Regions from separate parts of the Aquibium pacificum genome, predicted to be linked through region 1. Evidence: riboswitches for the same ligand, from Rfam matches in the RefSeq annotation. Region 1 holds a riboswitch; the other holds the start of a gene.
What was found. A riboswitch is a leader RNA that binds a small molecule or an ion and turns the genes downstream of it on or off. The one in region 1 is predicted to bind S-adenosylmethionine.
Positions count from the first base shown of each region.

Region 2: linked by a shared signal. The riboswitch ahead of ABGN05_RS01785 (O-succinylhomoserine sulfhydrylase) and the one ahead of metX (homoserine O-acetyltransferase MetX) in region 1 are both predicted to bind S-adenosylmethionine.

Region 1 covers NZ_JBDPGJ010000002.1:1,172,656-1,179,455, reverse strand. The annotation lists gene ABGN05_RS12155 (prephenate/arogenate dehydrogenase family protein) at 1-641, opposite strand, end outside; gene hisC (histidinol-phosphate transaminase) at 641-1,741, opposite strand; SAM riboswitch at 1,841-1,918, shown strand; gene metX (homoserine O-acetyltransferase MetX) at 1,973-3,148, shown strand; gene metW (methionine biosynthesis protein MetW) at 3,145-3,759, shown strand; gene ABGN05_RS12135 (hypothetical protein) at 3,767-3,958, opposite strand; gene ABGN05_RS12130 (class I SAM-dependent methyltransferase) at 4,003-4,758, opposite strand; gene gloB (hydroxyacylglutathione hydrolase) at 4,860-5,627, shown strand; gene ABGN05_RS12120 (cupin domain-containing protein) at 5,627-6,079, shown strand; gene ABGN05_RS12115 (lysoplasmalogenase family protein) at 6,054-6,725, opposite strand; gene yddG (aromatic amino acid exporter YddG) at 6,722-6,800, opposite strand, start outside.
Region 2 covers NZ_JBDPGJ010000001.1:359,569-366,368, forward strand. The annotation lists gene ABGN05_RS01760 (aspartate aminotransferase family protein) at 1-873, shown strand, start outside; gene argF (ornithine carbamoyltransferase) at 891-1,811, shown strand; gene ABGN05_RS01770 (Hsp33 family molecular chaperone) at 1,768-2,808, shown strand; gene apaG (Co2+/Mg2+ efflux facilitator ApaG/CorD) at 2,815-3,207, opposite strand; gene ABGN05_RS01780 (CDP-alcohol phosphatidyltransferase family protein) at 3,339-3,944, shown strand; gene ABGN05_RS01785 (O-succinylhomoserine sulfhydrylase) at 3,945-5,135, opposite strand; SAM riboswitch at 5,182-5,259, opposite strand; gene ABGN05_RS01790 (2'-deoxycytidine 5'-triphosphate deaminase) at 5,321-6,448, shown strand; gene ABGN05_RS01795 (ion transporter) at 6,453-6,800, opposite strand, start outside.

The sequences.
Region 1 (6,800 bases):
TCCGACTTCGTCACCGATTCCAGGTCGTCCGCCGTTCCGACGATGTTGTAGGCGATGATGTGCGGCAGGTGGGAGACGATCGCCAGCACCATATCGTGGTGCTCGGGGTCCATCGTGTCGATGTTGGAGCCGCAGCGGCGCCAGAACTCCGACAGTCTTTCCACCGCCTGCGGATCGGCTCCGGGCGGCGGGGTGAGGATGCACCAGCGATTCTCGAAGAGCTCGGCGAAGCCTGCGTCCGGGCCCGAACGTTCCGTGCCCGCGATCGGATGCCCCGGAATGAAGTGCACGCCTTCGGGCACCTCGGGCATCATTTGGGCGATGACGGAGGCCTTGGTCGAGCCCACGTCGGTGAGGATGGCGCCGGGTTTCAGGGCCGGCGCGATGGCGCGCGCCACCTCGCCGGAGGAACCGACCGGCACGGAGACGATGACGAGGTCGGCGCCGGCAACGGCGCCCTTCGGATCGGCATGATATTCGTCGCCCAGACGGAGCTCTTCCGCCCGGGCGAGCGTCGTGGCGCTGCGCGTCGAGATCGCGACCGCTCCGGCGAGACCCTCGCGGCGGATGACATGCGCCAGCGAGGAACCGATGAGGCCAATGCCAACGAGCGCGACGCGTTCGAAAAGCGGTTCGGGCATCACGATTTCAGGAACTCGGCCAGCGCCGCCACCACGCCGCGGTTCGCCTCTTCTGTGCCGATCGTCATGCGCAGCGCGTTGGGGAAGCCGTAACCCGTCACGCGGCGCAGGATGTAGCCGCGCTGCGTGAGATAGTCGTCGGCCGCCGCGGCGGATTGCGCCTCGTCGGGGAAGTGGATGAGCACGAAGTTGCCGACGCTCGGGGTGACCCTGAGGCCGAGCTTCGTCAGTTCCTCCGTCAGCCAGGCGAGCCATTTGTCGTTGTGCGCGACGGCTTGTTCGACGTGGGCGCGGTCGCGGATCGCGGCGATGCCGGCCTCGATCGCGACGGCGTTGACGTTGAACGGGCCGCGCACGCGGTTCAGCGCGTCGATGATGTGAGCCGGCGCGTACATCCAGCCGAGGCGGGCGCCACCGAGCCCGTGGATCTTGGAGAAGGTACGGGTCATGACGACGTTCTGGGAGGACGCGACGAGTTCCATGCCGGACTCGTAGTCGTTGCGCCGCACGTATTCGGCATAGGCCGCGTCGAGCACCAGGAGCACGTGCTTCGGCAGCGCCGCATGCAGGCGCCGTACTTCCTCGAAGGGGATGTAGGTGCCGGTCGGGTTGTTGGGGTTGGCGAGGAAGACGATCTTCGTCTTGTCGGTCACCGCAGCCAGGATGGCATCGACGTCGGCGGTCTCGTCTGTCTCCTTGACGGCGACCGGAACCGCGCTCGCTGCCTGGGTGTAGATGCGGTAGACGAGGAAGCCGTGCTCGGTGAAGATCGCCTCGTCGCCCGGCTGGAGGTAGGTGAGCGCCAGCAGCCCCAGCACCTCGTCCGAACCGTTCGAGCAGATGATGTTGGCCGGGTTCAGCCCGTGCACCTCGGCGATTGCATCGCGCAGTCGCGTGGCCGAACCGTCGGGATAGAATTCGAGCCTGTCGGCGACGTCCCTGACCGCCTCGATCGCCTTCGGCGAGGCGCCGAGCGGGCTTTCGTTGGACGAGAGCTTGTAGACCGTCTTCACGCCGGCCGGCGCTGCGCTCTTTCCCGGCACGTAGGCCGCGATGTCCATGACGCCGGGTTTTGGCTCGGGACGCTGTAGCTCTGTCATGGTGGCGGTCCTGTCGGAAGAGGCTGGCTGTGCCGGAAGGCGGCTTGCTCTAGCAAAGCTTTGAAGTTGACGCAAAGGGACGACGGGGATAATAAGCGGGCCGAACGTCGTGGTGATTTGGCCGGTCGGCTTGCAGCCACGTTAAACAACTCGCTAAAGGGCCGATTGCGGATCGTAACCGGCTTGCCTTAGCGCAATGCCGGTTTTTTTTCGTCGGTGGAAGGAAGTGACATGGCCGCCCCGCGCGTCCGCACCTCGAACAACGAAGCCAACGAGCCGACGAGCCTCGTCGTTCGCTTCGGACCCGACCAGCCGCTCCGGCTCGATTCCGGCAAGACGCTGTCGCCGTTCCAGATCGCCTACCAGACCTACGGCACGCTGAACGAGGCGCGCTCGAACGCCGTCCTGATCTGCCATGCGCTGACGGGAGACCAGCACGTCGCCAATCCCAATCCGGTGACCGGCAAGCCGGGCTGGTGGGAAGTGCTGATCGGCCCCGGCAAGATCATCGACACCGACCGCTTCTTCGTCATCTGTTCCAACGTCCTCGGCGGCTGCCTCGGCTCGACCGGGCCGGCCTCGATAAATCCTCATACCGGCAAGCCCTGGGGGCTGGACCTGCCGGTGGTGACCATCCGCGACATGGTGCGCGCGCAGGTCATGCTGGTCGACCATCTGGGCATCGACCGGCTCTTTTCGGTGATCGGCGGCTCGATGGGCGGCATGCAGGTGCTCGAATGGGCGTCGAGCTATCCCGAGCGCGTGCTGACCGCGCTGCCGATCGCCACCGGCGCGCGGCATTCCTCGCAGAACATTGCCTTCCACGAGGTCGGACGGCAGGCCGTCATGGCGGATCCCGACTGGTGCGGCGGGCGCTACATCGAGGCTGGCAAGCGGCCCGAGAAGGGACTCGCCGTGGCCCGCATGGCCGCCCACATCACCTATCTGTCCGAGGCGGCATTGCACCGCAAGTTCGGCCGCAATCTCCAAGACCGCGAAGCGCTGACCTTCGGCTTCGACGCCGACTTTCAGATCGAGAGCTACCTGCGCCACCAGGGCATGAGCTTCGTCGACCGCTTCGACGCGAATTCCTACCTCTACATGACGCGGGCGATGGACTATTTCGACCTCGCCGCCGACCACGGCGGAAGGCTGGCGGACGCCTTCGCCGGCACCAAGACGCGCTTCTGTCTCGTGTCCTTCACCAGCGACTGGCTGTTCCCGACCGAGGAAAGCCGCACCATCGTGCATGCGCTGAACGCAGCCGGCGCTTCGGTCTCCTTCGTCGAGATCGAGACCGACCGCGGCCACGACGCCTTCCTGCTGGACGAGCCGGAACTCTTCGCCGCCATCAGCGGCTTCCTGCGCTCCGCGGCGCGCGCTCGGGGACTGGAGGAACTCGCATGACCGGCCGCAACGGACCCCGCATCGACCTCAAGGTCATCGCGGACTTCATCAAGCCCCGCGCGCGCGTGCTCGACGTCGGCTGTGGCGACGGCGAACTGCTGGAGTACCTGGAACTCGACAAGCAGGTTGACGGGCGCGGCGTCGAGATCTCGCAGCGCGGCGTCAACGAGAGCGTCGCGCGCGGTCTTTCGGTGATCCAGGGCGACGCCGACACCGATCTCGTCTTCTATCCGGACAAGGGCTTCGACTACGTGATCCTGTCCCAGACGCTGCAGGCGACACGGAACCCCAAGGAGGTGCTGAGGGAACTGCTGCGGATTGGAGAGCGGGCGATCGTCTCGTTCCCCAATTTCGGCTTCTGGCAGGTGCGCCTCTCGCTCCTGTTTCGCGGGCGCATGCCCGTGACACGCGAGCTTTCGTACAGCTGGTACGACACGCCCAACATTCACTTCTGCACCATCCGCGACTTCATCGCCCTGTGCGACGAGATCGGCGCGACGGTGGAAAGCGCCATGGCGCTCGACCGCGACGGACATTCGATCGGGGTGTCGATGCCGTGGTGGTTCTGGAATTTCTTCGGTCAGCAGGCCGTGTTCGTTCTGAAGCGCTGATCGGCAATCACGCGGCGACCGGCTCGCCGCCGGCGATTTCGGCTGTAATCTCGTGGAAGCACTCGCGCAGGAGGTCCAGATCGACCGGTCCGATCTCGCAGAGCCTGACGTCGATGTCGTCCAGCGAAACACCGCGCGCGTGAAGTTCGCGAATGATGGTGAGCAGCGTCGTCTTCTGATCGAAGCGCCAGAAAACCATGGCCGAATCCCCCGGAAGCCCGGAGGAATGATCAGAAAACATGGTTAACGCTGCGTTAAGTCTCCCTCGCGCGCTGCGCTTGCGCCTTGGGGTGCCAGCACGGGCACGAAGACGCGGCGCGAGGCGCGCTGGGCAACCGGCAGGCCCTGGTAGAGGCGCTTCTGGGCTTCCACGATGAGCACGCCGCAGAACATCGGCCAGAAGCGGCGCCCGCTGCGCTCCAGGATCTGATGGAAGCGCAGGACCCAGCGCTTCCTGGACGGAGGAAAGAGCAGCGCCTCGCTCCAGGCGGAGGGGGTGAAATTCGTCTCCCGCAACAAAGTCGTCAGTTGGCCACGCGACCAGGGGCGCCCGGTGCCGAAGGGCGTGTGCTCGAAGCGCGCCCAGACGCCGCGCCGGTTGGGCACCACGATTATGAGCCGACCGCCGGGGGCGAGCACGCGCCAGATCTCCATCAGGGTCTCGCGCGGGTTCTCCGCGTGTTCGAGCGCGTGCACCAGGAGCATGCGGTCGATGGAGGAATCGAACAGCGGCAGTTCCTCGTCGAAGACCAGCGCCGTGGCGGATGGGCCGTTGGGCGGCCAGTTGATGGCGCCCTGGGAGGCCGGCATGAAGGCAAAGACGCGCTCCGCCTCGGTTCCGAAGCGGTCCAGCCACGGCAGGGCGTAGCCCAGGCCCACGAGGCGCTCGTTCGGCAGGCCGGCCCAAACGCTGGACAGCGCCATCGCGATCGACCGCTCGGCCAGGCGGCCAAGCGTGGTGGAATAGAAGGAACGCAGGTCGACGATGTCGCAGTACATGGGCGCGGACGGTATCCATGCCCGCCGTACTCCGCAAGGAAGGGGTGGCGCGATAGTGGAACGCGCCCTATCGTTTCCCTCGAAATCACGAGGAGATGCGAATGGCTCTGCAGATCGAGCAGTTCATGTGCCGCAGCGACAATTTCGGCGTGCTCGCGCACGATCCCGACAGCGGCGCGACTGCGATCATCGACGCGCCGGAGGAACGCCCGATCCTGGCGGCGATCGAGCGTACCGGCTGGAAGCCGACGGTGATCCTGACGACGCACCACCACGGCGACCACGTCGAGGCCAATCTGGCGCTGAAGGAGAGGTTCGGGCTGACCATCATCGGGCCCGAGGCGGAAGCGGCGAAGATCCCCGGCATCGACCGGACGGTGAAGGACAACGACACCTTCGCGTTCGGCAACGAGGAGGTGCGGGTGATCTCCACGCCCGGCCACACGGCGGGACATGTCTGCTACCATTTCCCGCAATCGAAGATCTCCTTCACCGGCGACACGCTGTTCGCGCTCGGTTGCGGGCGGCTGTTCGAATGCAAGCCGCCGCAGATGTTCGATTCGCTGAAGAAGCTTGCGGCGCTGCCGCTGCACACGGTGATCTATTGCGGACACGAATACACGCAGGCAAACGCCCGCTTCGCGCTGTCGGTCGATCCGACGAATTCGGCGCTGAAGGAGCGCGCGGCCGGGATCGACAGGCTGCGCGCGGCGGAGAAGCCGACGCTGCCCACGACGCTGATGGAGGAGATGGCGACGAACCCCTTCATGCGCGCGCACGATCCGGTGATCCGGCGCAATCTCGGCATGGAGGGCGCCAGCGACGAAGCGGTGTTTGCCGAGATCCGCAAGCGCAAGGACGTCTTCTGATGGGCGACGCCGATCCGCGCCGGATCGTGCAGGCGCTCGGCATGCGGCCGCATCCCGAAGGCGGCTGGTACGTCGAGACTTTTCGCGACGGCGCGGCCGACGAACGCGGCCACTCGACGGCGATCTATTTCCTGCTCGAACGCGGACAGGTCTCGGCATGGCACAGGGTTCGGGACGCGGCGGAGGTCTGGCACTTCTATGCCGGCGCGCCGCTCGAACTGCTCGTCTCGGACGGGCAGGCGCCGGCATCCGCGACGACGCTCGGGCCGGACATCGTTGCCGGCCAGCGACCGCAGGCGGTGGTGCCGGCGGGTGCGTGGCAGTCGGCCAGAAGCCTCGGAGCCTTCACGCTGGTCGGCTGCACGGTGGCGCCCGGTTTCGACTTCGCGGCCTTCGAGATGGCGCCTGAAGGCTGGGAACCGGGGATCAGCCGAGCAGGAAGCCCAATGTGATCGCTGCCTGCGCAATGTAGTAGAGGATCCATACGGCAGGGCGGACGATCGCCTGCCGCGGCGAGGTTTCGGCGATCAGGAACCGTCCCACAGCGAGGATCGCATCCGACGCCATGAACAGGACCGCGCCGGCGATCACGACCCATGACGGCAGCGTCAGCGCGAAGACGCCCATGCCGAGGATCGCCGCGACATAGACCGCGACCGGCGCGAGCAGGGCCGCAGGCAAGGCAGGCCGCAGCCGAAGGAACATGCCCACGGAGAAGGCGAGCATCAGCAGTGCGGCGGCAAGACGCCACGGCTCGGCAAAGAGAACGGCCGGACCGGCGCCGGACTGCGCGAAAAGCACGATGTAGGCGATGTGCGCGGCAAGAAAGCTGCCGAGCCCCGCCATGAAGGCGGGTTCGCCCTCGTGCGCGAGGAAGGCGTCGCCGGCCGCGCTGAGGACCAGCGCCACGACGAGCAGGACGGGTCCGCCGACAACGAAGGCGAGCACGGCCAGAAGCGCCGTCGACGCGGTCTTTGCAAGCGTGCGCCGCCAGGACGGCTCGCGTCCCGTCATGAAAAGATAGAGCACCGCCGCCGCGACGGAGAGCAGCAGGGTGCCGTTGGGCAGGGCCTCCGGTCCGCCGGGGAACGGCATCATTCGCCCAACTCCGCCACGGCGGGCCTCGCCGGTCTGAAGAGCATGTTCTTCGCCGCCAGCGCCGCGCCGGCCGTG
Region 2 (6,800 bases), on a different contig from region 1:
ACGGCAAGGCGCTACCATTATGTGAACGGCAATCCCGAACGCTACCGCATCATTACCTTCGAAGGCGCCTTCCATGGCCGGACACTGGCCACCATTGCCGCCGGCGGGCAGCCGAAGTATCTCGAAGGTTTCGGTCCAAAGGTCGAAGGTTTCGACCAGGTCGCGCTCGGCGATGCGGAGGCGCTGAAGAAGGCGATCACGGCAGAGACCGCGGCGATCCTCGTCGAGCCGGTGCAGGGCGAGGGCGGTATCCGCGTCGTGCCGGCGGAGATGCTCAAGCTGATGCGCAAGCTCGCCGACGACAACGGTCTCCTCCTGATCTACGACGAGGTCCAGTGCGGCGTCGGCCGCACCGGCAAGCTCTTCGCCTATGAGTGGTCCGGGGCGGAACCCGACATCATGGCGATCGCCAAGGGGATCGGCGGCGGCTTTCCGCTGGGTGCCTGCCTTTCGACGGACGAGGCGGCGGTCGGCATGACGGCCGGGGTGCACGGCACGACGTTCGGCGGAAACCCGCTGGCGATGGCGGTGGGTAACGCCGTGCTGGACGTCGTGCTCGAAGAGGGATTTCTCGACGAAGTGAGCCGCAAGTCCCTGCTGATCAAGCAGGGCCTGGCCGCCATCGCGGACGAGTACCCTTCGGTCATCGAGGAGATCCGCGGCGTCGGGCTGATCCTCGGCATCAAGTGCCGGATGCCCAATGCCGGCGTCAACATGGCCTTCCGGGAAGAGAAGCTCCTGACGGTGCCGGGCGGCGACAACGTGGTTCGGCTCCTTCCCCCTCTGACGGTGACGGACGAGGAAATCCGCACGGGGCTGGAGCGGATTCGTGCCGCGGCGTCGAAGCTGGCTTCGAAATCCGGCGGCAACTGAGCGGAAGTGGCATAATGATGAACGGCAAGCCGCGCCATTTCACCGATCTCTCGGCGATCTCGACCGACAGCCTGCGATCCATGCTTGAGGATGCCAAGGCGCGAAAGGCGGAGGTGAAGGCAGGCAAGCGCAGCAAGCCCTTCGAGGGCAAGGTGCTGGCCATGATCTTCGATAAGCCGTCGACGCGCACCCGCGTGTCCTTCGACGTCGGCATGCGCCAGCTCGGCGGCGAGACGATCATGCTGACGGGTACGGAAATGCAGCTTGGCCGCAGCGAGACCATCGCCGACACCGCCAAGGTGCTGTCGCGCTACGTCGACATCATCATGATCCGGACGACATCGCACGATCGCCTGATCGAGCTTTCCGAGAATGCGACCGTTCCCGTCATCAACGGACTGACCGACGAGACGCACCCTTGTCAGATCATGGCCGACGTTCTTACATACGAGGAGCATCGCGGAGACGTGGCGGGCAGGCTGTTCGCCTGGTCGGGTGACGGGAACAACGTGCTTCATTCTCTGATCGAGGCCGCGGCCCGGTTCAGTTTCGACCTGAACATCGCGGTGCCTGGGGGCAGCGAGCCCGACACGAGGTTCGTGGACTGGGCGAAAGGCGAGGGCGCCCGCATCCGCTTCTTCGACGATGCCGCTGACGCCGTCAGCGGAGCCGACTGCGTGGTGACGGACACCTGGATCTCGATGGGCCAGGAGCATCGGGCACGCGGTCACAATGTCTTTCTACCTTATCAGGTGAACGCCGAACTCATGCGCCACGCCAAGCCGGACGCGCTCTTCATGCACTGCCTGCCCGCCCATCGCGGTGAAGAGGTCACCGACGAGGTGATCGACGGACAGCAGTCCGTGGTCTTCGACGAGGCGGAAAACCGGCTCCATGCGCAGAAGGCGGTGCTCGCCTGGTGTCTTTCCGGAGCATAGACGATTGATCAATGAACCAAGGCTCGGCGAATTCGGTTTCGCCGGCGACGACGTGGTCGTACCCTTCCAAGTGGAGCCGCTCGACATGCGCGGGCGCGCCGTCCAGCTCGGCCCGATGCTCGACCAGATGCTGGGACGGCATTCCTACCCCGAGCCCGTGGCGAGGCTGCTGGCGGAGTGCATCGTGCTGACGGCGCTGCTTGGAAGCTCCGTCAAGTTCGACGGCAAGTTCATCCTGCAGACCCAGACCGACGGGCCGGTAGACATGCTGGTGGCGGACTTCGCCACACCGGGGTCGATGCGCGGCTATGCGCGCTACGATGCAGAGCGGCTCGCCGAGGCGGAAGCCGCCCGGCAGACGTCGCCCGCGGAATTGCTCGGCAAGGGCATTCTCGCCATGACGATCGACCAGGGCGTCCATACGCAGCGCTACCAGGGCATCGTGCAACTGGACGGCGCTTCGCTCGAAGAGGTTGCGCGCACCTATTTCCGCCAGTCGGAGCAGATCCCGACCGAGGTACGCCTGTCGGTCGCCCGGCAGATCATTCCTGGCGCCGACGGCGGCAGCCAGCACTGGCGCGCCGGCGGCGTTCTGGCGCAGTTCCTGCCCGAAGCGCCGGAACGTCTCCGGTTGCCGGACCTGCCCGGCGGAGACGGCGACGAGGGCGACGTCGACGAGAGCGTCATCGACGGAGCGTGGATGGAGGTGCTCGCCTTGCTCGCCACCATCGAAGCCGACGAAATGCTAGATCCGACAATCGGTGCGGAACGGCTGCTCTACCGCCTGTTCCACGAACATGGCGTCGTGGTCTACCCCGGTGTGCCGGTCGCGGACGACTGTTCCTGCTCGCGCGAGAAGATCCGGTCCGTGCTGGACGGGTTTTCGCACGAGGAGATCGCCGAAAGTATCGAGGACGGAGAGATCCGCGTCACCTGCGAGTTCTGCTCGACCGAATACACCTTCGATCCTGCAGAGTTCGCGGGAAACCGGGAATAGCGGCCCTCAATTCACGGTACGCATTCCGTCGGGAAGGTCGAGCGAGAAGGCCGGAATGGCGATATCGAACCGCTGGCCTTGCGTGTCCCGCATGGTGTATCGGCCCACCATGATCCCCGACGGGGTGGAGAGGGGGCACCCGGAGGTGTACTGATAGCTGTCGCCCGGACCGAGCTGCGGCTGCTCGCCCACCACGCCGGCGCCCCTGACCTCTTCCACCCGGCCGGTGGCATCCGTGATGTGCCAGTAGCGCGACAGCAATTGTACGTGTTCGGCCGAGTGATTGGCTATCGTGACCCGATACGCCCAGACATAGTGATTGTCGTCGGGGTCCGAACGGTCGCCGAGATAGAAGGGTTCGACGCTGACTTCGATGTTGCGTGTTATTGCCCGATACATGAGACAAGCTCCGGGTGACTTCCTGGGGGGAACCTTCAACGAACGGCGCCGACGGGTCAACCGCCGAGATTTTCGCGCAATGGTGACCGAAATACGGTCGTTCCAACGCCCTTCGTTTCCGGCGGGTTCCCGTGCTTGACGGCTGGGCAAGGCGCAGGCTCGACCCTCTGCTCGACCGGCTGGCAGCGGGCCTCGCGTCCGCCGGGATATCCGCCAACGCCGTCACGCTCGCCTCGTTCGCCATCGGCATGGCTGCCGCCGCCGCGATCGCCGCCGGGTACACGGCAATCGGTCTCGTCCTCATCCTTGTGAGCCGGCTTGGAGACGGGCTCGACGGAGCGGTGGCTAGGATCAGGGGCAAGACCGATCTCGGCGGCTACCTCGACATCGTGCTCGACTTCTTCTTCTACGGTGCGATACCGCTCGGCTTTGCCGTCGCCGATCCGCCAGCCAACGCACTCGCCGCCGCCGTCCTGATCTCCTGCTTCTACGTCAACGGGGCGAGCTTCCTCGCCTTCTCCATTCTGGCCGAGCGGCGAAAACTCTCCACTCTCGCGCGCGGGGAGAAGTCCATCTTCTTCACCACGGGACTGGCGGAGGCGACGGAGACGCTCGCGGTATTCGTCGCGTTCTGCCTTTTTCCGGGCTGGTTCGCCGTGCTCGCATATGCCTTCGCGGCGGTGACCCTCTATACCGCCGTTTCGAGGATCGTGCTCGCCGCCAAGAGCTTCGGCTGACTACGCCGCCTTCTCCAGCGCCCGGTCCAGATCATCGATCAGGTCGTCCGCGTCCTCCAGGCCCACCGAAAGCCGCACCGTTCCGGGATTGATCCCGAGCTCGGCGCGCGCCTCGTCGGTCAGGTTCTTGTGGGTGGTGGTCGCGGGGTGGGTGATGAGGCTCTTGGCGTCGCCGAGATTGTTGGAAATGCGGATGGTCTCCAGCGCGTTCTGCATGCGGAAGGCGCCCTGTTTGCCGCCCTTGACCTCGAAGCAGATCAGCGTCGAGCCGCCTTTCATCTGCCGGGCGATGATGTCGGCCTGCGGATGGTCGTTGCGGCCGGGATAGATCACCTTCGCGATGCCCGGGTGGCAGGCGAGGTGACCGGCCAGGCGCGCCGCGCTCTCGGTCTGTTGCCGCACGCGAACCGGCAGCGTCTCCAGACCCTTGAGCAGTGTCCAGGCATTGAACGGCGAAAGGCTCGGTCCGGTATGGCGGAAGTAGTCGTGCAGGTTCTCGTCGATCCACTTCTTGTCCGACAGCACGATGCCGCCGAGGCAGCGGCCCTGCCCGTCGATGTGCTTCGTCGCCGAATAGACGACGACGTGCGCGCCGAGTTCCAGCGGCTTCTGCTGCAGCGGCGTGGCGAAGACGTTGTCGACCACGACCCGGGCGCCGATGCCGTTGGCGACCTTCGCGACCGCGGCGATGTCGATCACCTCCAGCGTCGGATTGGTGGGGCTTTCCAGGAAGAAGAGTTTCGTGTTCGGCCGCACCGCGGCCTCCCATTCCTCCATCTTCGTGCCGTCGACCAGCGTCGTCTCGATACCGTAACGCGGCATCAGGGTCTCGATCACCCAGCGGCAGGAGCCGAAGAGCGCACGCGCGGCGACGACGTGATCGCCGGACCTGACCGAGCAGAGCAGGGCGGCAGAGACCGCCGCCATGCCGGACGCGGTGGCGCGGGCATCCTCCGCGCCTTCCAGCAGGCACATGCGCTTCTCGAACATATCCACGGTCGGATTGGCATACCGGGAATAGATGAAGCCGGGCGCCTCGCCCTTGAAACGGGCTTCGGCCGCTTCCGCCGTCTCGTAGACGAACCCCTGTGTCAGGAAGATCGCTTCGGAGGTCTCGCCAAAGGCCGACCGTGCCGTGCCGCCATGCACCAGCGCCGTCGCCGGTCTCCAGTTCCGCTGCGTCTCGTTCATCGTCGTCCTGCCTCACGCACAAAAAAACCGGCCGCGAAAGTCGCATGCCGGCTTGCGTACGGCCCTTTAGCGACTTGTTTAACGTGGCTGCAAGCCGACCGGCCAAATCACCACGGGATAAACGGTCCCATAAACCCGGGGCGGGCTTGCGTCAATCGTTGCCGTATGAAACGTCGAATCGCCCGATGCGCCACGCGGCCGCATCAGGGCCGACCGGAGCGAAGACCTTGCGCACGACAGGCATTCTTCCCGACCACGAGATCGCGGCCCTCTTCGAAGCCGGTGCGCTGTCGGCGCCGCGTGCCCTCGACGCCGACCAGATCCAGCCGGCGAGCCTCGACCTCAGGCTCGGGGAAACGGCCTACCGCGTGCGCGCGAGCTTCCTGCCGGGACCGGGCAAGAGGGTCGCCGAAAAGCTCGACCGGCTGAAGCTCCACGAGATCGACCTTCGGGCAGGCGCGGTTCTGGAGACCGGCTGCGTCTACATCGTGCCCTTGCTGGAAAGCCTCGCATTGCCTCGCGGCGTTGCGGCTTCCGCCAATCCGAAGAGCTCGACCGGGCGGCTCGATATCTTCACCCGCGTCATGACCGATCACGGGCCGGAATTCGACAAGATCGCGGCCGGCTACAGGGGCGGCCTCTATCTCGAGGTGAGCCCGCGAACCTTCCCCATCGTTGCCAGGACCGGCTCGCGGCTGTCGCAGATCCGGTTCCGTATGGGCAACGCGATCCTCTCCGAGCCGGAACTGGCGGAGCTACACCGCACGGACGTGCTGGTTGCGTCCGAGCAGCCGAACGTGACGGGAGGCGGCATCGCGCTGTCGATCGACCTGGAAGGCATGGCGCAGGAGCCGATCGGCTACCGCGGCAAGCACCATACCGCGCTGGTCGACGTCGACAGGCGCGCCGCCCACGACGTGCTCGAATTCTGGGAGCCGCTGCACGCGCATGGCAGCCGCGAACTGATCCTGGACCCGGACGAGTTCTACATCCTCGTGTCGCGCGAGGCGGTGCACGTGCCGCCCGGATACGCCGCCGAGATGACGCCGTACGATCCGCTCGTCGGCGAGTTCCGCGTGCACTACGCCGGGTTCTTCGATCCCGGCTTCGGGCATTCCGGAGCCGGCGGCACGGGCAGCCGAGCCGTGCTGGAGGTGCGCAGCCACGAGGTGCCCTTCATCCTCGAGCACGGCCAGATCGTCGGCCGGCTGGTCTACGAGCACATGCTTTCCAAGCCGAAAGCGCTCTACGGGACCGATCTCGGCTCCAACTATCAGGCGCAAGGCCTGAAGCTGTCGAAGCACTTCCGCTGACGGGCTACCGCCGCTCGCTCGCCATCGCGCGCAGTTCCTCCCGCAGCGCCCTGATCTCGGCGAGAATCATCTCCTGTTCGCCCTGCAGCGCGGCGCGCTCGGCCGTGGCCTCGGCGTCGTGTTCCTCCTGCATGGCCGAGACGATGATGCCGATGAACAGGTTGAGCACGGTGAAGGTCGTGCAGACGATGAACGGGATGAAGAACAGCCAGGCCATGGGGAAGACCTCCATGACCGGCCGCACGATGCCCATCGACCAGCTTTCCAGCGTCATGATCTGGAACAGCGAGTAGGCAGACTTCGCGATGGTGCCGAACCAGTCGGGGAAGGTGGCGCCGAAGAGCTTCGTGGC